One region of the Streptomyces sp. NPDC102283 genome, then DNA from elsewhere that is predicted to be linked to it. Evidence: predicted binding sites of a transcription regulator. Region 1 holds the regulator's gene; the other holds the start of a gene.

Evidence for each region. The regulator HspR, encoded in region 1, represses chaperone genes until heat shock. The targets are predictions, from matches to a motif close to TTGAGNNNNNNNNNCTCAA.
Region 2: a site for HspR is predicted at 3,011-3,029, ahead of lon (endopeptidase La). Genes of this name have one in related genera too.

The regions. Positions count from the first base shown of each region.
Region 1 is NZ_JBIWLQ010000007.1:332,064-343,281, reverse strand. Features, by position in the region: gene clpB (ATP-dependent chaperone ClpB) at 1-1,977, opposite strand, end outside; gene ACIRJT_RS17035 (pyridoxamine 5'-phosphate oxidase family protein) at 2,120-2,521, shown strand; gene ACIRJT_RS17030 (hypothetical protein) at 2,642-2,962, opposite strand; gene ACIRJT_RS17025 (hypothetical protein) at 2,959-3,234, opposite strand; gene ACIRJT_RS17020 (helix-turn-helix transcriptional regulator) at 3,363-4,346, shown strand; gene ACIRJT_RS17015 (helix-turn-helix transcriptional regulator) at 4,552-5,538, shown strand; gene ACIRJT_RS17010 (LuxR C-terminal-related transcriptional regulator) at 5,564-6,565, shown strand; gene ACIRJT_RS17005 (hypothetical protein) at 6,684-7,208, shown strand; gene ACIRJT_RS17000 (heat shock protein transcriptional repressor HspR) at 7,324-7,776, opposite strand; gene dnaJ (molecular chaperone DnaJ) at 7,778-8,968, opposite strand; gene grpE (nucleotide exchange factor GrpE) at 9,065-9,715, opposite strand; gene dnaK (molecular chaperone DnaK) at 9,712-11,218, opposite strand, start outside.
Region 2 is NZ_JBIWLQ010000010.1:4,475-15,692, forward strand. Features, by position in the region: gene ACIRJT_RS20500 (ATP-binding protein) at 41-1,117, opposite strand; gene ACIRJT_RS20505 (response regulator transcription factor) at 1,114-1,851, opposite strand; gene ACIRJT_RS20510 (spermidine synthase) at 2,085-2,795, opposite strand; gene lon (endopeptidase La) at 3,052-5,496, shown strand; gene ACIRJT_RS20520 (polysaccharide deacetylase family protein) at 5,591-6,343, opposite strand; gene ACIRJT_RS20525 (lysozyme) at 6,531-7,391, opposite strand; gene ACIRJT_RS20530 (MarR family winged helix-turn-helix transcriptional regulator) at 7,644-8,126, shown strand; gene ACIRJT_RS20535 (hypothetical protein) at 8,149-8,943, opposite strand; gene ACIRJT_RS20540 (nitrate- and nitrite sensing domain-containing protein) at 9,307-11,218, shown strand, end outside.

The DNA.
Region 1 (11,218 bases):
GCCGACGTAGCCGGGCGGGGCGCCGACGAGGCGGGCGACGCTGTGCTTCTCGCCGTACTCGCTCATGTCGATGCGGATCATGGCCCGCTCGTCGTCGAACAGGAAGTCCGCGAGCGCCTTGGCCAGCTCGGTCTTGCCGACGCCGGTGGGGCCGAGGAAGAGGAACGACCCGGTGGGCCGGTCGGGATCCGCGATCCCGGCCCGCGTGCGGCGTACGGCGTCGGAGACGGCCTGCACGGCCTCGCTCTGCCCGATCAGCCGCCTGCCCAGCTCGGACTCCATCCGCAGCAGCTTCTGCGTCTCGCCCTCCAGCAGCCGCCCGGCCGGGATGCCGGTCCAGGCGCCGACGACGTCCGCGATGTCGTCCGGGCCGACCTCCTCCTTGACCATGGTGTCCTTGGAGGCTTCCTGCTCGGCCTCGGCGGCCTCCTCCAGCTCCCGCTCCAGGCCGGGGATCTCCCCGTACAGCAGCTTGGAGGCGGCGTCGAAGTCGCCGTCGCGCTGGGCGCGTTCGGCCTGGCCCCGCAGCTCGTCTAGGCGCTCCTTGAGCTCACCGACCCGGTTGAGGCCCTGCTTCTCCTTCTCCCAGCGGGCGTTGAGGCCGCGCAGCTCCTCCTCCTTGTCGGCGAGGTCGCGGCGCAGCTTCTCCAGGCGCTGCCTGGACGCGGGGTCGGACTCGTTCTTGAGGGCCAGCTCCTCCATGCGCAACCGGTCGACGGAGCGCTGGAGTTCGTCGATCTCCAGGGGCGAGGAGTCGATCTCCATACGGAGCCGGGAAGCGGCCTCGTCGACGAGGTCGATGGCCTTGTCGGGGAGGAAGCGGGAGGTGATGTAGCGGTCGGAGAGGGTGGCGGCGGCCACCAGTGCCGAGTCCGCGATCTGCACCTTGTGGTGGGCCTCGTAGCGGCCCTTGAGCCCGCGCAGGATCGCGATGGTGTCCTCGACGGAGGGCTCGGCGACCAGCACCTGCTGGAAGCGCCGCTCCAGGGCGGGGTCCTTCTCGATGCGCTCGCGGTACTCGTCGAGCGTGGTCGCGCCGACCATGCGCAGCTCGCCGCGGGCCAGCATCGGCTTGAGCATGTTGCCCGCGTCCATGGCGGAGTCGCCGCCGGCGCCCGCGCCGACGACGGTGTGCAGTTCGTCGATGAACGTGATGATCCGGCCGTCGCTCTCCTTGATCTCGGAGAGGACGGTCTTCAGCCGCTCCTCGAACTCGCCGCGGTACTTCGCGCCGGCGACCATCGCGCCGAGGTCCAGCGAGACGAGCCGCTTGTTCTTCAGGCTCTCGGGAACGTCGCCCTTGACGATGCGCTGGGCGAGCCCTTCGACGACGGCGGTCTTGCCGACGCCGGGCTCGCCGATGAGCACGGGGTTGTTCTTCGTCCGGCGCGACAGCACCTGCACGACGCGGCGGATCTCCTGGTCGCGGCCGATGACCGGGTCCAGCTTGCCCTCGCGCGCGGCGGCCGTGAAGTCGGTGCCGAACTTCTCCAGGGCCTTGTACTGGCCCTCCGGGTCGGGTGTGGTCACCCGGCGCCCTCCCCTGCTCGTCTCGAATGCGGCCAGCAGCTTCTTCGCGCCGGCGCCCTGCCCGTCGAGGATCTCACCGGCACGGCCGCCCTTGGCCGCGACGCCGATCAGCAGGTGCTCGGTGGAGATGTAGTCGTCGCCCAGCTCCTTGGCCCGCTGGGCCGCGTCCTGGATGACGGCCAGCAGCTCGCGGTTGGGCGCCGGCGGGGCGACGGTGGAGCCGGTGACGCTGGGCAGGCCCCCGAGCAGCCGCTCGGTCCCGCCCCGCACCGCGGCCTGGTCCGCCTCGACGGCGGCGAGCAGGTCGATGACGTTCTCGTTGTCCCGGCCCTCCAGCAGCGCGAGCAGCAGGTGTCCCGGGGTCAGATCGGCGTGCCCGTCCTTCACGGCCCTGCTGGTGGCCGCGTTGATGGCGTCCCGGCTCTTGTTGGTCAGCTCGGCGTCCACGTGTGGTCACTCCTCCTCGCAGCTGGTGGGTCGTACGTCCTTCGTTGACTCAGCCAACGTACACAAAGTTGAGTCTATTCCACTCAAGGCAATGCGCGCACGCGCTGCGGGCACCCGAGGCCCGGGCTCGTACGCTGCCCCCATGGCAGACGTACACCACCCCACTCCCGCATATGTCGCGTTCTGGCGCGAGAGCCACCTCTCCACCCTGACGACCCCCCGCCCGGACGGCACGCCGCACGTGGTGCCGGTGTGCGTGACGTACGACCCGGAGGCCGGGGTGGCGCGCGTGATCACCGACGGCGGCAGCCGCAAGGTCGCCAACATCCGGGCCGCCGGCCCCGGCGGGGCACGCGTGGCCGTCTGCCAGATCGACAGGGCCCGCTGGGCGACCCTGGAGGGCCTCGCGGTCATCCGCACGGAGCCGGAGGCCGTCGCGGACGCGGAGGCCCGCCACGAGGCGCGCTACGGCCGCGCACCGCGGATCAACCCGACCCGGGTCGTCATCGAGATCGCCCTCGACCGGGCGCTCGGAAAGGCCTGACGGGTCCCCCGGACACCGGCCCCGTACGGGAACAGCACAACGGCGCCACCGTGTTCAGGTCACGGTGGCGCCGCTGTGTGGGGGAAGCGCCGGAGCGATAGGTGACGACGGGGGAATCGCTCAGGCACTGCGGGGGGTGGCGGAAAGGGGTTCTGCGTCGAACAGCTCATGGTCCCGCTGATCGAGATTGACGAAGATCATGCCGTACCTGACGGCACAGCGGACCGGCTGCGGCGCACCGCGCGGCCGACGGAGACAGCGATAGGCGCGGACGTCCTCGTCCTCTTCCATCACCACGACGATCGGCTCTCCGAACAGGGTGACCATCAACGAGTCGCCACGGCGGGGGAGGGCCGTGAGCAGATCGATGAAATGCCACCCTGAGCGATAGGCGGTTGCCATCTCGCGCCGGAAGGTGCGGTCGTCCGGCGGGGTGGTCATGCGACCGTGCGGGCCGGAGCGACCCAGCCGATGTCACCCGGGACCGCGGCGGGCGAGACCCAGCCGATGTCGCCCGGGGTCGCGGCGGGTGAGACCCAGCCGATGTCACCCGGGACCGCGGCGGGCGAGACCCAGCCGATGTCACTGGGTGCCGCGGCCTGAACAGCCTTCTGCTCGCCGCTGCCGCCCATGACGCCGACGCCCGTCAGCCCGAGTCCAAGGGCCGCGACGAACGAGGCGGCAAGCGCCGAGCGAAGCATTCGCTTGTACATAGTCGGCTTCGTCCTCACTTGTGGATTCTTCTCCCCCGCACCTAAGACGATGTCCCACCTGGGCACGCGAACACCACTGGGTCGATGCATCATGTTCCTGAATGTTCAGGAACCTGGGGGGTGGAGAAATGACCACAAGCCACACAAAGACGACACATCCTCACGGGATCACCGAACTGTGCGAGGCAGGGGGACGTCTTTACGCCACCGCACTCCGGTCCGGCCGCATCGCCCGATCCGAGCTGGAACCCGCTCCGTGCCTGATGGAGTTCGCCCTGCTCCATCCCGACCCGGACGACGCGGGCTGGCTCCGGCCGGTACCGCCGTCGGCAGCGCTGGCCCAGCATCTGCATCCCATAGAACGCGAGATCCAGGAACGCCGACGGCATTCGGTGGAACTGACCGAGTCCTTCGAGCCTTTCATGGACATCAGCGCCCAGGGCCCGCCCACGACGCACGCCATCACCGTGCTGGAGGGCGTCAACCGGATCAACGCCGCCCTCGACCTCGCGACCACGGAGTGCCGGGCCGAGGTCCTCACCGTCCAGCCGGGCGGCGGACGGAACGAGGACCAGCTCAGCAAGTCGCTGGAGCGCGGACTGTCCGTCGTCCACCGCGGGGTGCGCATCCGCACCCTCTACCAGCACACGGTGCGCCACAGCCCCAGCACCCTGGCGTACGCCGAGCGCATCGCCAACGACAACGTGGAGATCCGGACGCTCGAAGAACTCATAGAGCGCCTGATCGTCTTCGACCGCACGGTCGCCTTCATCCCCGCCCAGGACGACCGCCAGGTCGCCCTCGAACTGCGCCACCCCGGCCTCGTCGAATACCTCGTGAAGGTCTTCGAGCAACTGTGGACCCGTGCCGCGCCCCTCCTCGAAGAGGTCAAGTACGACCCGATGCCCCAGGGAATCAGCGGCGTTCAGCGTTCCATCGCCCAACTCCTCGTCGAGGGGCACGTCGACGACTCCATCGCCCGCCGCCTCGGCATGAACGTCCGGACCTGCCGTGCGCACGTGGCCAAACTCTCCGCCGCTCTGGGCAGCAGCAGCCGCGCCCAACTCGGCTATCTGATCGCACGTTCGGGAATCCTGGACCACACCTCCTGACTCCCCGGGCGCCGCCCCTCTCCCCTCCCGCCCGGAGAACCGACCCACAAGCCCACTCGGGACGCGACCGCGCAAGGGGGAGTAGGCGGCCGCGTCCCGCGCTGTCGGGGACCCCCCCGGGAATCCCCGACAGGTCGAGCCTTTCGCGCCCTTTAGGCTTTGGCCACCGTCATCTTGTTGCAGTGCGAGAAGTGGGGGGCCCACAATGCACACGGAGGGGACGAACCGGACCCACGCGCACGGGAACAGAGAACTGTGCCCGCCCGCCGTCCGGCTCTACGAGACAGCGCTCCGCGACGGCCGCGTCGCCCGGGCCGCGACCGTGTCGGTCCCCTGCCTCATCGAAACGGCTCTTCTCCAGCCCGACCCGTTCGACGACGCGTGGCTGCGCCCCGTACCGCCGTCGGCCGCGCTGGCGCACCTCCTGGGACCCATCGCCCGCGAGATCGACGAACGCATCCGGCTCACCGCCGCGCTGAGCAGTTCGCTCGTCCCGCTGACAACGGTGGCCGACGACGACCCGAACCTCGCCATCACCGTCCTCGAAGGCAAGAGCCTCATCGCCGACTCCCTGCGGAACGCCTCCGCCGCCGCGAGGGAGGAGGTGCTCACCGCGCAGCCGGGCGGCAACCACCCGGCCGACGACCTCCCGGAGTGCCTGGAGAACGCACGGGCCGTCATCGCGGCCGGCGGCCGCATGCGCCACCTCTACCAGCACCCCGTGCGCCACAGCCCGGAGTTCGCCGCCTACGCGGCCCGGCTCCCGTCCGGCCGCCTCCAGGTCCGCACCATGGAACAGACCGTCGAACGGCTGACCATCTTCGACCGGACGGTCGCCTACGTCCCCGCCACACCCGAGCACACCGCGGCCCTGGAGATCCGCCACCCCCCGCTCGTCCGCTATCTGGTCCAGGTCTACGAGGTCCTGTGGGCGCAGGCCACCCCGTACAGGCAACAGCTCGCCGCCACCGCCCCCGTCACCGCCGTCACCGCCGTCCAACTCGGCATCGCCCGCCTCCTCGTCGAAGGCCATGTCGACGACGTCGTCGCCCGCAGGATGGGCGTCAGCGTCCGCACCTGCCGCGCCCACATCGCCCGACTCACCCAGGCCCTCGGCGCCACCAGCCGCACCCACCTCGGCGCACTCCTCGTCCGGTCGGGCATCGTCGAAGCCGACCCGCCCGGACCCTGACCACCACCAGCCGAAAGGGCGACCGATGCGCACCGGGGCCGACGACCCACCCGCAGCTCCACACGTCCCGCACTCCCCGCAAGAACCCTGCGAACCGGCGATCGGCCTCTACGCCGAGGCACTCCGCACGGGATACGTCCCCGAGCCCGACGCCGCCCGTGCGCCCTGCCTCGTCCCGCTCGGGCTGCTCCGCCCCGACCCGGACGACACGGGCAGACTGCTCCCCGTACCGGCGGCCGCGGCGCTGACCCGGCTTCTCGGACCGCTCGCCCGGGACCTGGACGAGCGGCTGGCCTCCGCCGCCGCCCTCGTCGACGCGCTGACGCCGCTGGCCTCGATCGCGCGCCCCGCCCGCGGCAACGCCTTCACGGTGCTCGAAGGAAAGCCCGCCATCCGGTCGTCCATCGAGGAAGCCGTCCACGGGGCCGAGAAGCACATCCTCACGCTCCACCCCGGCAGCAAGCGCCCCGGGGCCCTCCTGGTCCGGGCGAGGAACGAGGCCCTGGCGCCTCTGCGACGCGGCGTGCACATGCGCCACATCTACCAGCACTCCGCCCGCTACCACCCGAATCTGAAGGACTACGTGGACCGGCTGCCGGAGGAACGGCTGGAGATCCGCACCATGGAGCAGACCCCGGAGCGGATGTTCGTCTTCGACCGGACCACCGCCTTCATCGCCGCCTCGGCCGACCGCGACATCGCCCTCCGCATCACCCACCCGGCCGTCGTCCGCTACCTCGTCCACGTCTACGACGTCCTGTGGGCCGGAGCCACACCGTTCGACGCGCCGCTGGAGACGGCGCTGCCCGGCGCCCCCGTCACCGCCGTCCAACTCGGCATCGCCCGCCTGCTCGTCGAAGGCCATGTCGACGACGTCGTCGCCCGCAGGATGGGCATCAGCGTCCGCACCTGCCGCGCCCACATCGCCCGGCTCATGCAGGCCCTCGGCGCCACCAGCCGCACCCACCTCGGCGCACTCCTCGTCCGGTCGGGCATCTCCGAGACCGACCGGCGGGTACACGGCTGACCGGCGACAGCTGGACGACGGACCCCTGAACTCCCCCGCCACCTGCGAGAATTCCGCACACCAGGCCTGACCGACCTGACGCATCACCGCCACGCGACCGAAGGACCACGAAGACCGGATGACCGACACCACCCCCATACCCGCCGCCATCGAGGACGACCACCACGGGGGCATCGTGGTCGAACTCACCGGATCACACGGCGAGATGCTCGTCGTGAGCGGCGAGGGAATTCCCCGCGTCGTCCTCACCCGCGCTCCCGGCGCGGAGATCGACGACCACATCGTCATCGGCACCCGCGACCCCCGCCGGCTCACGCTCACCGTGGACGGCCGGGAAGCGACGATCAGGCCGGGCAAGGGGAAGCTCCGCCGCCGGTCCTACCGGGTCGACGTCCGCTGCGCGGGTACGTCCTACCGGCTCGTGCCCGACTCGATCCCGAGCAGCCGGCTGACCCGTGTCGGCAAGCACCTCGGGGACTTCTCCTCGGACGGCGACCGGCGGGTGATCGCACAGTGGCGGCCCGGGGCCGCCGTCGAGCCGGCCGACGCCGCGATCGGCTACGCGCTGGCCGCCGCGTTCGGCACCGGCGGCCTTCCGATGTGGATGATGGCGGTCGAAGCGGTCAGCGAGCTCCTGCCGTAGGCGCCACGCCCCGCACGCGCCGAGGGGCCGGGAGAGCGGATGAACGCTCTCCCGGCCCCATGGGCGTACGAAGGGACTCGCCGGTCCGTCGGCCGCCCGGTCCGTCGGCCGCTTCCTAGTCCATCGGCCGCTTCGGCTTCGGCCGCCAGACCACCAGCGCGCTGGTCTGCTGCACGTCCTGGTACGGCACCAGGTCCCGGCGGTACGAGGCGTGCACCTGGGCCTCGCGCTGCCGCATGGCCACCGCCGCGCCGTCCACCGCCGCCGAGAGCTCGGCGACGCGCTGCTGGAGGGCCGCGACCTGGTTCTCCAGCTCGATGATCCGCTTGATGCCCGCGAGGTTGATGCCCTCGTCCTGCGACAGCTGCTGCACGGTGCGCAGCAGCTCGATGTCGCGGGCCGAGTAGCGCCGGCCGCGCCCGGCCGTACGGTCGGGGGAGACCAGGCCGAGACGGTCGTACTGGCGCAGTGTCTGCGGGTGCAGGCCCGAGAGCTGGGCCGCGATCGAGATCACGTACACCGGTGTCTCATCGGTCAGCTGGTACGGATTGCGTCGACGGCCGTCCATCTCAAGCTCCCTTCGCAGCCTGGAACAGCTCCGCCCGCGGGTCCTCGTCCGCGGTCGCCTTCCGGTAGGCCTCCAGGGCGTCCCTGGCCTCCTGGCCGAGATCCCTGGGAACCGCGACCTCCACGGTGACCAACAGGTCGCCGCGGGTGCCGTCCTTGCGCACCGCACCCTTGCCCCGGGCGCGCATCGTACGCCCGTTGGGGGTGCCGGCGGGAAGCTTCAGGGTGACCGGGGGGCCGCCGAGCGTGGGGACCTTGACCTCGCCGCCGAGCGTCGCCTCCGGATAGGTGACGGGCACGGTGACCGTGAGGTTGTCGCCCTTGCGGCCGAAGACCGGATGGGCGTCGACGTGGACGACGACGTACAGATCGCCCGCCGGGCCGCCGCGTTCGCCGGCGCCGCCCTTGCCGCGCAGCCGGATCCGCTGGCCGTCGGAGACGCCCGCCGGGATCCTCACCTGCATGGTGTGCGCCGACTTCGCCCGGCCGCTGCCCTTGCAGACGTCGCACGGGTCCTGGGCGATGAGGCCCCGGCCCTTGCAGTCCACACAGGGGTCGGTGAGCGAGAAGCCACCGCCGCTGCCGCGCGAGACCTGGCCGGTGCCGACGCAGGTCGGACAGACCCTGGGGGTGCCGTTCTTGTCGCCGGTGCCGGAACACGCCTTGCAGGGCGCCTGGCTGGACATCCGGAGCGGGACCGTGGCCCCGTCGACCGCCTCGGTGAAGCTGAGCGTCACCTCGGACTCGATGTCCTGGCCGCGCTTCGGCTGGACCCGGGTGCCCGTGCCGCCGCGGTTGAACAGCCCGCCGAAGACGTCGCCCAGACCGCCCCCGCCGCCGAAGCCGCCGCCCGCGCCGCCCTGTCCGCCGCCCTGGGCGCCGCCTCCGAAGAGGTCGCCCAGGTCGAAGTTGAAGTTGCCGCCGGCACCACCGGGGCCGGGGCGGAAGCCGCCGTTGCCGAAGAGGGCGCGCGCCTCGTCGTACTCCTTGCGCTTCTTGGGGTCACCGAGGACGTCGTTCGCCTCGGAGATCTCCTTGAAGCGCTCCTCCGCCTTGGCGTCGCCCTTGTTGGCGTCCGGGTGGAACTCGCGGGCGAGCTTCCGGTACGCCTTCTTGACCTCGGCGTCGGTGGCGTCCTTGGGGACGCCGAGGACCTTGTAGTAGTCCTTCTCGACGAAGTCCTTCGTGCTCATCGACGTCCCTCCTTCCGGACGATCGGCCGAGCGGCCGGCCCGTGGGCCGGCCGCCGGGCCGGTCGGTGCGCACCCTGGTGGTCAGACGTGTTGCCGTCAGACCTCCTCGGTGCCACCGCTCTCCTCGTCGTCTGTCTTCTCTTCCTTGGCCGCGGCGGGCGTGGCGCCCGGCTGCGGCTCGGCGACGGCCACCCGCGCGGGGCGGATGGTGCGCTCGCCGATGCGATACCCCGGCTGCAGGATCGCCACGCAGGTCGTCTCGGTGACGTCCGGCGCGTAGCTGTGCATCAGGGCCTCGTGGATCGTCGGGTCGAAGGGCTCGCCCTCCTTGCCGAACTGCTGGAGGCCCAGCTTCGCGACGGTGGTCTCCAGCGATTCGGCCACCGACTTGAAGCCGCCGACCAGCTCGCCGTGTTCCCGTGCGCGGCCGACGTCGTCGAGGACGGGCAGGAGCTCGGACAGGAGGTTCGCGACAGCGATCTCCTTGACCGTGACCCGGTCCCGCTCGACGCGGCGGCGGTAGTTCTGGTACTCGGCCTGGAGCCGCTGGAGGTCCGCGGTGCGCTCACCGAGCGCGGTGCGTACCTGGTCCAGCTGTGCGGTCAGACCGACGGTCGGGTCGAGGTCCCCGGCCGGGGCCGCCGTCTCCTCCTCGGAGGAGTCGGCGGCCTTCGGCTCGGCGTCATCAGGGGTGGCGCCGGAGGGGACGTCGGGCTTCTCCTCGAAGCCCGGGGTCTCCTCGGTCACGCCGCACCGCCCTTGGTGTCCTTCTCGTCGTCCACGATCTCGGCGTCGACGACATCGTCATCGGCCTTGCCCTGGGCGTCGCCCGGGGCGTCGGCGCCCGGGGTCGCACCATCGGCCTGGGCGTTGGCGTACATCGCCTGGCCCAGCTTCTGGGAGACGGCCGCGACCTTCTCGGTGGCCGTGCGGATCTCGGCGGAGTCCTCGCCCTTGAGCTTCTCCTTCAGCTCGCCGACAGCGGTCTCCACCTCCGTCTTCACGTCACCGGGGACCTTGTCCTCGTTGTCCTTGAGGAACTTCTCCGTCTGGTAGACGAGCTGCTCGCCCTGGTTGCGCGACTCGGCGGCCTCGCGGCGGGCGTGGTCCTCCTCCGCGTACTTCTCGGCCTCTTCGCGCATCCGGTTGACCTCGTCCTTCGGCAGCGAGGAGCCGCCGGTGACGGTCATCTTCTGCTCCTTGCCGGTGCCGAGGTCCTTGGCGGCGACGTGCATGATGCCGTTGGCGTCGATGTCGAAGGCGACCTCGATCTGCGGCACACCGCGCGGGGCCGGCGGCAGACCGGTCAGCTCGAACATCCCGAGCTTCTTGTTGTACGCCGCGATCTCGCGCTCGCCCTGGTAGACCTGGATCTGCACGGACGGCTGGTTGTCCTCGGCCGTCGTGAAGATCTCGGAACGCTTGGTCGGGATCGTGGTGTTGCGCTCGATGAGCTTGGTCATGATCCCTCCCTTGGTCTCGATGCCGAGGGACAGCGGGGTGACGTCGAGGAGCAGGACGTCCTTGACCTCACCCTTGAGGACACCGGCCTGGAGCGAGGCGCCGATGGCGACGACCTCGTCCGGGTTCACACCCTTGTTGGCCTCCTGGCCGCCGGTCAGCTCCTTGACGAGCTCGGCGACGGCGGGCATACGGGTGGAGCCACCGACGAGAACGACGTGGTCGATCTCGGAGAGCTGGATGCCCGCGTCCTTGATGACGTTGTGGAACGGGGTCTTGCAGCGGTCCAGGAGGTCCGCGGTCAGCTGCTGGAACTGCGAGCGCGTGAGCTTCTCGTCCAGGTGCAGCGGGCCCTCGGCGGACGCCGTGATGTAGGGCAGGTTGATCGTGGTCTCGGTCGAGGACGACAGCTCGATCTTCGCCTTCTCCGCGGCCTCGCGGAGACGCTGGAGAGCCATCTTGTCCTTGGACAGGTCCACGCCGTGCCCGTTGGCGAACTGCTTCACCAGGTAGTCGACGACGCGCTGGTCCCAGTCGTCACCACCGAGGTGGTTGTCACCGTTGGTGGCCTTCACCTCGACGACGCCGTCGCCGATCTCCAGGAGGGACACGTCGAAGGTGCCGCCACCGAGGTCGAAGACGAGGATCGTCTGGTCGTCCTTGTCGAGGCCGTACGCCAGCGCGGCGGCGGTCGGCTCGTTGACGATGCGCAGGACGTTCAGGCCCGCGATCTCGCCGGCCTCCTTCGTCGCCTGACGCTCGGAGTCGTTGAAGTACGCCGGGACGGTG
Region 2 (11,218 bases), on a different contig from region 1:
GAACGTGCCCTTTCGGTTCGACCCTATGTCAAGCGCGCCGTCAACCGCGCGGCTCGGGGATTCCCGGGAGGGTGACCTGGATGCGGCAGCCCTTCGCGGATTCGGCCACTCCGATCCGGCCGCCGTGCAGATCGACCGCCCAGCGGGCGATGGCCAGCCCCAGTCCCGTACCGCCGTCGCTTCCCGGACCGTGCGGGGAGGGCGCCTGGCCCCGGTTGAAGCGCTCGAACACCCGGTGGCGCTCCGCCTCCGGGATGCCGGGCCCCTCGTCGACGACCTCCAGCTCCAGGGACTCGGGACGGTCCCCGCGCCGCGCGAGCACGGTGACCCGGCCGTGCGGCGGGCTGTGCTTGACCGCGTTGTCGATGAGGTTGGCGACCACCTGGTGCAGCCGCTCCGCGTCCGCGTGCGCGGTGAGCTCCGGCGGCGAGACGTCCAGATGCAGGTGGACGTCCGTACGGGAGTGATTGCCCGAACCCGAGGACAGGCGTCGGTGGGAGGCGGCGAGATTGGCCTCTTTCAGTACGCCCGACAGATACGGCCAGACCTCGAAACGGCGGGCCTTGAGCGCCACCACCCCGTTGTCCAGCCGCGACAGGTCCAGCAACGTCTCGACCAGCCGGCCGAGCCGCTCCGTCTGCTTCAGCGCCGTGCGCATCGTCTCCGGATCGGCGGCGGACACCCCGTCCACCACGTTCTCCAGCACGGCTCTGAGCGCCGCGATGGGGGTGCGCAGCTCATGGCTGACATTGGCGACCAGCTCTTTTCGATGCCGGTCCTCCGCCTCCAGATCGTCCGCCATGCGGTTGATCGTCTGCGCCAGGTCCCCCAGCTCGTCCCGCCGCCCGGCGCCGCTCACGCGGCGGGTGTAGTCGCCGTGCGAGATGGACCGGGCCACCGCTCTCATCTCGTCCAGCGGCGCGGTCAGACCGTGAGCCACGAACTGGGTGATCAGCAGCGTGGCGATCACCGAGAACACCGTGATGAAGCGGAACTCCGTACGGGTCCGCAACGCGACGATCAGCAACCCCGTGGTGATGAACACCGAGACCACGACGAGCGTGCCGAGCTTGGCCTTGATCGAGAAGGGCCGCAGTCCGGACCCTGGCCGCGTCATGGCGCGGGAGTCTCCAGGGCGTAGCCCACGCCGTGCACGGTACGGATCCGCTCCGCGCCGATCTTCCGGCGCAGCGCCTTGATGTGGCTGTCGACCGTGCGGGTGCCCGAGGCGTCCGCCCAGTCCCACACCTCGGCCAGCAGCTGCTCCCGGGAGAGCACCGCGCGCGGGGTGTTGGCGAGGCAGACCAGCAGGTCGAACTCGGTCGGCGTGAGGTGGACGTCCTCGGCGCGCACCCGGACCCGGCGCTGCGCGTGGTCGATCTCCAGCTCACCCAGACGCAGTATCCCGCTGCGCGGGGTGACGGCGGCCAGCGCGGCCCGCTCCACCCGGCGCAGCAGCACGTGCACCCGGGCGGCCAACTCCCGCATGGAGAACGGCTTGGTCATGTAGTCGTCGGCGCCGACCCCGAGCCCGACCAGCATGTCGGTCTCGTCGTCGCGTGCGGTGAGCATCAGCACCGGTACCGGACGCGTCGCCTGTACCCGGCGGCAGACCTCCAGCCCGTCGAAGCCGGGAAGCATGATGTCGAGCACCATCAGGTCGGGCTGCCAGGCCTCGGCCGCGTCCACGGCCGCAGGGCCGTCCAGTGCGGTCTGCACGAGGAAGCCCTCCGCCCGCAGGCGGGCGGAAATGGCGTCGACGATCGTGGCGTCGTCCTCGACCACCAGCACCCGGCGCTGAGCCCCCGGGGTGGCCGCGACGCCGTTGTGGGTGGTGTGTGTCTGTTCCATCGCCCCGCCCCTGCCCGTTCTCGCGGGAGCCATTCCCCCGGAGGCACGGTTTTCGCTCGTGGATTTCGTGGGTGATCCCGTGTGCCGGTCAGCAGCGTAAAGGCAGCGGAGGGCTTCCGGCTACGCAGGGTGTTGCCCCGGAGGTGCGAGTTCAGGCCGACCGCGCGGCCGGATCGTCGGCCTTGTGCCGGTTGGCCCGTGCCACCGCCGGTGCGCGCATACCGGGAGGGGGTTCACGCCGCCCGAAGTGCGAGATGGACCACGTCGGGCACACCTCGGGCAACGGCCACCTCTTCCGTCCGTACCCCGCTGAACCCGGCATTCCGCAACGCCCGTTCGAAGGGCGGCGACGGCTGCGCGGACCAGACGGCGAGCACTCCGCCCGGGGTCAGCCGGTCGTGGCAGTGCGCCAGGCCGCCGGGGGAGTAGAGGGTTCCGTTGTCCTCCGTGACGGTCCAGTCCGGCCCGTTGTCGATGTCCAGGCACAGGGCGTCGTAACGCTCCGTGGTGGTCCGGAGGTGGGCGACGAGATCCGTGTGCAGGATCCCGGTCCGGGGGTCGGACAGCGCCGGCCCGGAGATCCGGCCCAGCGGCCCGGCCAGGTGCCAGTCCACGATCGCCTGCTCCCGCTCCACGACCACGATCCTCCCCCAGCGCCCCTCCTCGGCGGCCCGCACCAGCGAGAACCCGACGCCCAGCCCGCCGATCAGCACCGAGGGGCCGGTCCGTCCGGCGGGCAGGGCGGTCAGCGCGGCGTCGATCAGCAGCCGCTCGGAGCGCCCGTCGGAGGTGTCCATCAGGAAGCAGCCGTTGGCGATGATCTCGAAGTGCTCCCCGCGCTCCCGCAGCGCGACTTCGCCGAAGGGGCCCTCGCGGCGGTCGAGGACGACGGGGGTCTCGGCGGAACGCGTCGGCATCGGGTCGGGGGCGTGCGGCGCGGACATCGCGGGCATCGTGTGGCTCTCCGGTCTCCGGTCGTAGCGGTGGGTGTTCGTCATCCTGTCCCGCGCCGGGGGCGAAGGCCAGCGAGTTCCTCCTTCCGGGTGCGGGGAACAGTGGCCCGCCCCGCGGTGCTGTCCCCGGAGGCGGTCCGGGGCCGGAAAGCGGCTGATCGCTCAGAGCAAACAAGTGATGGGGAACATTCGGCGGCTCATGAGCATTGAGTCGACATAGCTCAACTTGCCTGCCGAAGGGGAGATCATGACTAACGAGTCCGAGGCGTTCACACCGATCGACCTGCCCGTGCTGCCGCTCGACGACGAGGTCGTCCTGCCCGGCATGGTCGTGCCGCTCGACCTGTCCGACGCCGAGGTGCGCGCCGCCGTGGAGGCCGCGCAGGCCGCCGCCCGTCCCGGCGGGGGCAAGCCCCAGGTGCTGCTGGTCCCGCGGATCGACGGCACGTACACGGGGACCGGTGTCCTCGGCACCGTCGAGCAGGTCGGACGCCTGTCGGACGGCGACCCGGGCGCGCTCATCCGGGCCCGCGACCGGGTCCGCATCGGCGCCGGGACCAGCGGGCCCGGCGGGGCGCTCTGGGTCGAGGGAACCGTGCTCGAGACCGCCGCCCCCGACCCGCTGCCCGGATCCGCCGCCGAGCTGGTCAAGGAGTACAAGGCGCTCGCCACCAGTTGGCTGAAGAAGCGCGGCGCCTGGCAGGTCGTGGACCGGGTCCAGCAGATCGACGACGTCTCCGCGCTCGCCGACAACTCCGGATACTCGCCGTTCCTCACCACCGCCCAGAAGGTCCGGCTCCTGGAGACCGTGGACCCGATCGCCCGGCTGAAGCTCGCCGTCCAGTGGCTGAGCGAGCACCTCGCCGAGCAGGATGTGGCCGAATCCATCGCCAAGGACGTCCAGGACGGCGTCGACAAGCAACAGCGCGAATTCCTGCTGCGCCGCCAGCTGGACGCCGTGCGCAAGGAGCTCTCCGAGCTCAACGGCGACCCGGATGACGAGTCCGACGACTACCGGGCGCGTGTCGAGGCCGCCGATCTCCCCGAGCACGTCCGCGAGGCCGCGCTCAAGGAGGTCGAGAAGCTGGAGCGGTCCAGCGACCAGTCGCCCGAAGGCTCCTGGATCCGCACCTGGCTGGACACCGTCCTCGAACTGCCGTGGACCGAGCGGACCGAGGACGCCTACGACATCCGCGGCGCCCGGGAGATCCTGGACGCCGAGCACGCCGGACTCGGCGACGTGAAGGAACGCATCACCGAGTACCTCGCGGTGCGCAAGCGCCGTGCCGACCGGGGGCTCGGCGTGGTGGGCGGCCGCCGCGGCGGCGCGGTGCTGGCCCTCGTCGGCCCGCCCGGCGTCGGCAAGACCTCCCTCGGGGAGTCCGTCGCACACGCCATGGGCCGCGAGTTCGTCCGTGTCGCGCTCGGCGGTGTCCGGGACGAGGCGGAGATCCGAGGCCACCGGCGTACGTACGTGGGCGCGCTCCCCGGCCGTATCGTGCGGGCCATCAAGGAGGCCGGTTCGATGAACCCGGTCGTCCTGCTCGACGAGATCGACAAGGTCGGCTCCGACTTCCGGGGAGACCCTGCCGCCGCCCTCCTCGAAGTCCTCGACCCGGCGCAGAACCACACCTTCCGCGACCACTACCTGGAGGTCGAGCTGGACCTCAGCGACGTGGTCTTCCTCGCCACCGCCAATGTGCTCGACGCCATCCCGGAGGCCCTGCTCGACCGCATGGAGCTGGTCCGCCTCGACGGCTACACCGAGGACGAGAAGGTCGTCATCGCCCGGGACCACCTGCTCCCGCGCCAGCTGGAGCGGGCCGGACTGGAGAAGGACGAGGTGGCCCTGGAGGAGTCGGCGCTGCGCAAGCTGGCCGGCGAGTACACCCGCGAGGCGGGCGTACGGAATCTGGAGCGGGCCCTGGCCCGGCTGCTCCGCAAGGTCGCCGCCCAGCACGAACTGGGCGACCGCGAGCTGCCGTTCGCGGTGACCGACGCGGATCTGCGCGGCCTCATCGGCCGCCCGCACCACGTGCCCGAGTCCGCACAGGACCCGGCCGGGCGTCGCACCGCGGTGCCGGGCGTGGCCACCGGGCTCGCGGTGACCGGGGCGGGCGGTGACGTCCTCTTCGTCGAGGCGTCGCTCGCCGACCCCGAGACCGGGGCGTCCGGGCTGACCCTGACCGGTCAGCTCGGGGACGTCATGAAGGAGTCGGCGCAGATCGCGCTGAGCTTCCTGCGGTCGCACGGCGCTGAGCTGGAGCTGCCGGTCGCGGACCTCAAGGACCGGGGTGTGCACATCCACTTCCCGGCGGGCGGCATCCCCAAGGACGGTCCGAGCGCCGGCATCACCCTGACGACCGCCCTCGCCTCGCTGCTCTCCGGACGCCTCGTCCGTACGGATGTGGCGATGACCGGTGAGGTCTCGCTGACCGGGCGGGTGCTGCCGATCGGCGGCCTCAAGCAGAAGCTGCTGGCCGCCCACCGGGCGGGCATCACCACCGTGGTGATCCCGCAGCGCAACGAGGCCGACCTGGACGACGTCCCGGCCGAGGTGCTGGAGAAGCTGGACGTCCACCCGGTCGCCGACGTCCGCCAGGTGCTGGAGATCGCCCTCGCCCCGGCGTCGGCCGCCCCCGTGGCCGTGACCGGGGCCAGGACCGAGGAGAGGCTCCCGGCCGCGGCCTGACGGTGGAACGGCCGTACGCCACGGCCCGCGAGCGGCCCGCTCCCCGAGTCAAGGGGGAGCGGGCCGTCCCGTGTGCCGTGCCGGTCCGGTCCGGTCAGGGGCGGTAGATCGTGCCCGGCTCCGGCACGGCCGGAGCCATCAGCTCGGGGACGGTCACGAAGGTGTAGCCGTCCTTCTGGAGCGCGTCGATGATCCCGGGCACGGCGGGGACGGTGCCCTTGTAGATGTCGTGCAGCAGGATGATGCCGTCCTTGCTCGCCTGGTCCAGGATCCGCTTCTCGATCAGCGCGGAGTCGTTCGTGGAGTAGTCCTTGGCGGTGGCGCTCCACAGCACCTGGGAGAGCCCCAGGTCCTTGCTGATGTCCGAGACGGCGTCGTCGGTGCGGCCCTGCGGCGGGCGCATCAGCCGGGGCTTCTTGCCGGTGATCTTCTCGATGGCCAGCTGCGTCTTCTCCAGCTCGGTGCGTATCTCGTCCGGCTTCTGGTCGGTCAGCACCTTGTGCGTCCAGGTGTGGTTGGCGACCTCGTGGCCCTCGTCCTCGATGCGCCGCACCGTGTCGGGGTGCTTGATGACGTGGTGCTTGCCCAGCAGGAAGAAGGTGGCGTGCACCTTCTTCTCCTTCAGGATGTCCAGCAGCCTCGGTGTGTCCTTGCCCGGGCCGGCGTCGAAGGTCAGGGCGATGCACTTGGCCTTGCGGCAGTCCACCGGCCCGAACGAGCCCTTGGCGTCGGAGGCCGCCTCGCCGCGTGCCGTGCCCGGTGCCGTGGTGTCCATGGAGCAGCCACTCACTGTCAGTGTGAGCGCCGTCACCAGCGTCGCGGTCAACCCGATGGTGGACGACGGCATCTTTCCGGGCACGACACATCACTCCTCTGAGCGGGGAAATTCCGCACAGGTGTGCGGTACACCCAGGACTATACATAGCGCGTATACATGCTGTGCATAGTGGGGTCGGGGCCGCGAAGAGCCCCGGTGACCTGGGATGCGGTCGCCGGGGCCGGTCGAGCGGTCGGTCGGTGCGGGGCCGGCCGGATCAGCCGTTGGCCAGTGCCTGTACGCGGTCGAGGGCGCCGTTGAAGCGGTTGTGGTCGCCGACCGTCGGGCCGGTCGAGGTGTACTGCCACATGGTGTGGAAGCCCCAGCCGGCGGGCAGCTCACCGACCGTCGTGTTGTACCGGGCCACCCACAACGGGTTGGTGGCGCCGAAGCCCGCGTTGTTGCCGGTGCAGTCCTTCCACCAGCTGGTCGCGGTGTAGATCACCGCGTCCCGGCCGGTGCGCGCCCGGTAGGTGTTCGTGAAGTCGCGGATCCAGTTGACCATCGCCGCCTGGCTGAGCCCGTAGCACTGGGCGCCGTACGGATTCCACTCGATGTCGAGCACGCCCGGCAGGGTCTTCCCGTCCCGTGACCAGCCACCCCCGTTGTCCACGAAGTAGTTCGCCTGCGCGGCGCCGCTCGTGGTGTTGGGGGTGGCGAAGTGGTACGCGCCGCGGATCATGCCGACGTTGTACGAGCCGTTGTACTGCTGCGCGAAGTAGGGGTTCTTGTAGTAGGTCCCCTCGGTGGTCTTCGCGTAGGCCCACTTCACGCCGCTGTTCCACAGCGTCCCCCAGGCGACGTTGCCCTGGTGGCTGCTGACGTCCACGCCCTCGGTCTGGGCTGCCCGGGAGTCGCGCGGCAGGCCGCCCTGTCCGTCGTGCTCGATGACGCCCTGTCCCATCCGGGCGGTGCCGCGGGCGGGGGCGTCGTCGGCCGCGGCGGCCGTGGCCGCGCCGGGCAGGGTCAGGAGGAGGGCGACGGCGGCCAGGAGTGAGCCCGCGGCGGCGAGGCGCCGACGGCGGGGCCCGCCGGGCGTGCGGGACGTCTGGGGCGTACCGGATCTGTGCGCGGGCATGAGCGTGCCTCCGGGGTGGGGTGGGGCGCAGGGAAGGGCGGGGGTGCGGGTGCGGAGATGCGCCGGACCCAGGACATGGTGTGTCCATGTCATGAGCCCTGCCGTGGTCGACGCTACGCACGTAGACCCGGGTGCGGAAGAGGGCCGGACCGCCGCCGTTGGTCTACTCCTGCGAAATACTGGCCGAACTGCGGCGTCGACCGGTCGCGGAGGAAACTTTCATCGGCAGGAAACCGTACGAGGGGTACTGACGTGCGCGGGAACGACAGCGAGCCGGAGCCGGGCGCGACGGGCGGAAGTGGTGTGGACCATGAATTTCTGGCACTGGAGCGCGAGCTGGCCGTGTTCCTGCGCCGGGCGCGCGCCACCTCGGGCGACATGGCCCGGGAGGTCCACCCCGAACTGGAGCCCGCCGCCTACGGCCTGCTCGTCCGTCTGGAGGCGGCGGGCCGGCAGCGGGCCACCGAGCTGGCCGCCTACTTCGGCGTCGGCAAGGCCACCATGAGCCGCCAGCTGCGCTCCCTGGAGAACCTCGGGCTGGTGGCCCGCGAACCCGACCCGGCCGACGGGCGGGCCTGGCTCGTCCACCTCACCGACGACGGCCTGGCCCGCTTCCGCAGCGTCCGGGACGCCCGCCGGGGGCGCTACGTGCGCAAGCTGGCCGACTGGGACCGGGCCGAGGTCGCCGAGCTGGCCCGGCTCCTGCGCCAGCTGAACGCCCGCGCCGAGAGCTGAACCGCCCTGCCGCCCGTCGTGCTCAGCCCAGCTCCACCAGGAGTGCGGTGGCGTCGTCATGCGTCTTGCCGCGCCCCAGCCGTACGCGCCCGGCCTCCGCGTCGGCGTCCTCCAGCTCCCGCACCCGGTCGATCAGGCCCTGCGGCCCCGCCTTCCGCAGCAGCTCCAGCGCATCCGCCCAGTCGCCCTCGCCGAACACCTCCGTCCAGCGGGCCGCGCCGTCCGTGAGCGCGGCGAGGGCTCGGACGCCGGCCGCGGGCGTGCTGCCCGTCACCGCGCGCGCCGCCACCGACGGATCGGCGGCGGCGGTGAAGAAGCCGCCCTCCTTGTTGCGCACCGTGGCGTCGGCGATCTCGTTCGAGGCGAGCGAGCCCGGCGGCAGCCGGTCCAGCCGGTCGTCGAGGACCGCCCGGACCGTGCCGTCGGGGGACTCCAGCAGCAGGGCCGAGTCGGAGAGCACCAGGTGTTCGATCGCGCGTTCGCCCCAACGGGCCAGCACCACGGTCGCCTGAGGCGTACGCACGTGAGAAAGGTCACAGGTGACTCGATGCGTGTCGGCTGTACGGGAGATGGCCTCGGCCAGAACCTCGGTCAGCGTCAGGTCGGCGCGGGAACCGGACAGTTCCACCAGTGCGCCGCCCAGCCGGGAGGTGAACCACGGGACCGAGTGCACACAACCGTCGTCCCCCCGTGGTGGGGTGACGCCGTCCAGCAGGACCAGCACACCGCCCTGGCCGGACGCGGGAAGGGCCCCGGAGGCCCAGTCCTCGTTGGGGCGTTCGGGGCTTCCGGGCGCGGTGGCGAGTTCGATGCGCATGCCGCCAGTCTGCACGAGCCCTTCACCATCTCCCCACGCGACCGGAAATGGCCTGTACTAGCAGGTCAACGCGGGCACACGGGCCGGAAGGGGCTGCTCCGGACCGATGCGGGCGGGCATCCTGCCAAAGGCTGCGCGGAAGTTCCACCCCATGGTCCACGCATGGTCAGAGGCGCGTCAGGGGAGACTTGTTCGCCAACTCAAGAGTGATGTTCACTCCTTCGAGTGGCGGAGCGGTTGATGCGCGCCCCCCTCTCAAAAGCGCTGGAATGGTCAGAAGCCGTACCAGGAGCGGGGCGCCCTTCCATGTGACCGTGCGTCACCTCTGCTTCAAGGGTGGACGAGTCAAGATTGCGAGCACCGGTGCAGAAGAAGCGGCCGCGGAGCAAGGGCACGACGCGCGACGGTTCCGGGGCGACGCCTCCGGCGCCCGGCGCGGACAGGCGGACCGTGCGGGTGCGCAGCCGACTGGTCGCCGGTGTCGCGGTCGTCGGCGTCATCGTCATAGCGGCGGGCGCCCCCGCAGTGCTCGGCGCCTCCACCGATCTGACCGAGTCCCAGCGGCTGGTCACCCTCGCCGAGCTGAACCAGCAGGCGGTCACCCTCGGGCACTCCCTCGCCGACGAGCGCGACGCCGTCACCGCGTACATCGCCGACGGCCGTGACGAGAAGGATGACGACGGCGCGAAGAACCGCACCGCCCGCACCACCCGCGTCGACCAGCAGATCGACGAGATCCACGAGGCGGCCTCCGCGGCCCTGCGTCGCGACCTCTCGACGGTTCCCTCACTGCGCCGTGAAGCGCTGACCGGCAAGGGCTCCGCCCTGGAGGCGCACCAGGCGTACTCCGACGTCATCGCCAAACTGCACGGCATCGCCGCCGAACTGGCGGAGAAGACCCCGCCGCGCGCCGCCGACGCCACCCGGGCCCCGCTCACCCTCGGCGGCGCGTCCGAACAGGCCGCCGCCACCCGCGGGCTCCTCCTCGCCGCGCTCGCCGTGCCGAGCCCCGAGCCGACCACCCGGACGGACCCCTTCACCGGGCTCCCCGTGGCGACCCGGGACGAGGGCGACACCCGGGCCGGCCGCGAACGCGACGAGCTGAGCGCCGCCGCCCAGCAGGCCCGCGTCCGGGAGCTGGCCGCGCTGGCCGACTTCGACCAGGCGGCGGACCCGGAGGCCCGCGACAAGCTCTCCGCCACCGTCACCGGATCCCAGGTCAACAACGCGGAGAAGTACCTCACCCGCCTCACCGACCGCCCCGAACTCTCGGAGGCGGAGCGCGGGATCAGCCCCAAGAAGCTGGAGGCCGCGCTCTCCGCCCGCGTCGACCGGATGCGCAGCGTCGAGTCGGCCCTGACCACCGGCCAGGTCCAGCACCTGGAGGGGATTCGCGACGACGACGTCACCGCCCTCGAACTGAGCATCGCCCTGCTCGGCGGCTGTTTCCTGCTCGCCGTCGGCGTCTCCACGGCCGTCGCCCGCACTCTCACCCAGCCGCTCGCCGTCCTGCGCATCGGCGCCGCGCGCCTCGCCGAGGACCCCGAGGGCGCCGAACAGGTCCGCTACACCGGCCGCAACGACGAGTTCGCCCAGGTCGTCCGGTCGATGAACTCCCTGCACGGCAGGCTCACCACCCTCCACCAGGACCTCGGCGGACGCGTCGAGAGCCTCACCGGCGAACGGTCCAAGCTGATCGCGGGCCGCGAGACCCTCGTCGCCCAGCGGGCCGAACTCCAGACACGGGCCGCCGAGCTGGCCACCCAGCTGGAACAGCTGCGGAACACGGTCAACCACACCTTCGTCAACCTCTCCCTGCGCACCCTCGGGCTGGTCGAGCGGCAGCTCGGCGTCATCGAGGGCCTGGAGGAGCGTGAGCAGGACCCGGAGCGCCTGGCCACCCTGTTCAAGCTCGACCACATGGCCACGGTCATGCGCCGGCACAGCGAGAACATGCTCGTCCTCGCGGGCGCCGAGCACGGCCACGGCCACGCCGGGCCGATCCCGCTGGTCGACGTGGCGCGCGCTGCCGTCAGCGAGATCGAGCGGTACGAGCGGGTCACCATCCAGTCCCTGCCGCCGCACGCCCAGATCGCCGGGTTCGCCGCCGACGACCTCAGCCACCTCCTCGCCGAACTCCTGGAGAACGCGACCTCCTTCTCGCCGCCCGACTCCCACGTCGAGCTGTCCGGCTGGCTGCTGGAGAGCGGCGAGGTGATGCTCTCGGTGTCGGACGCGGGCATCGGCATGTCGACGGTCCGGATGGGCGAGCTCA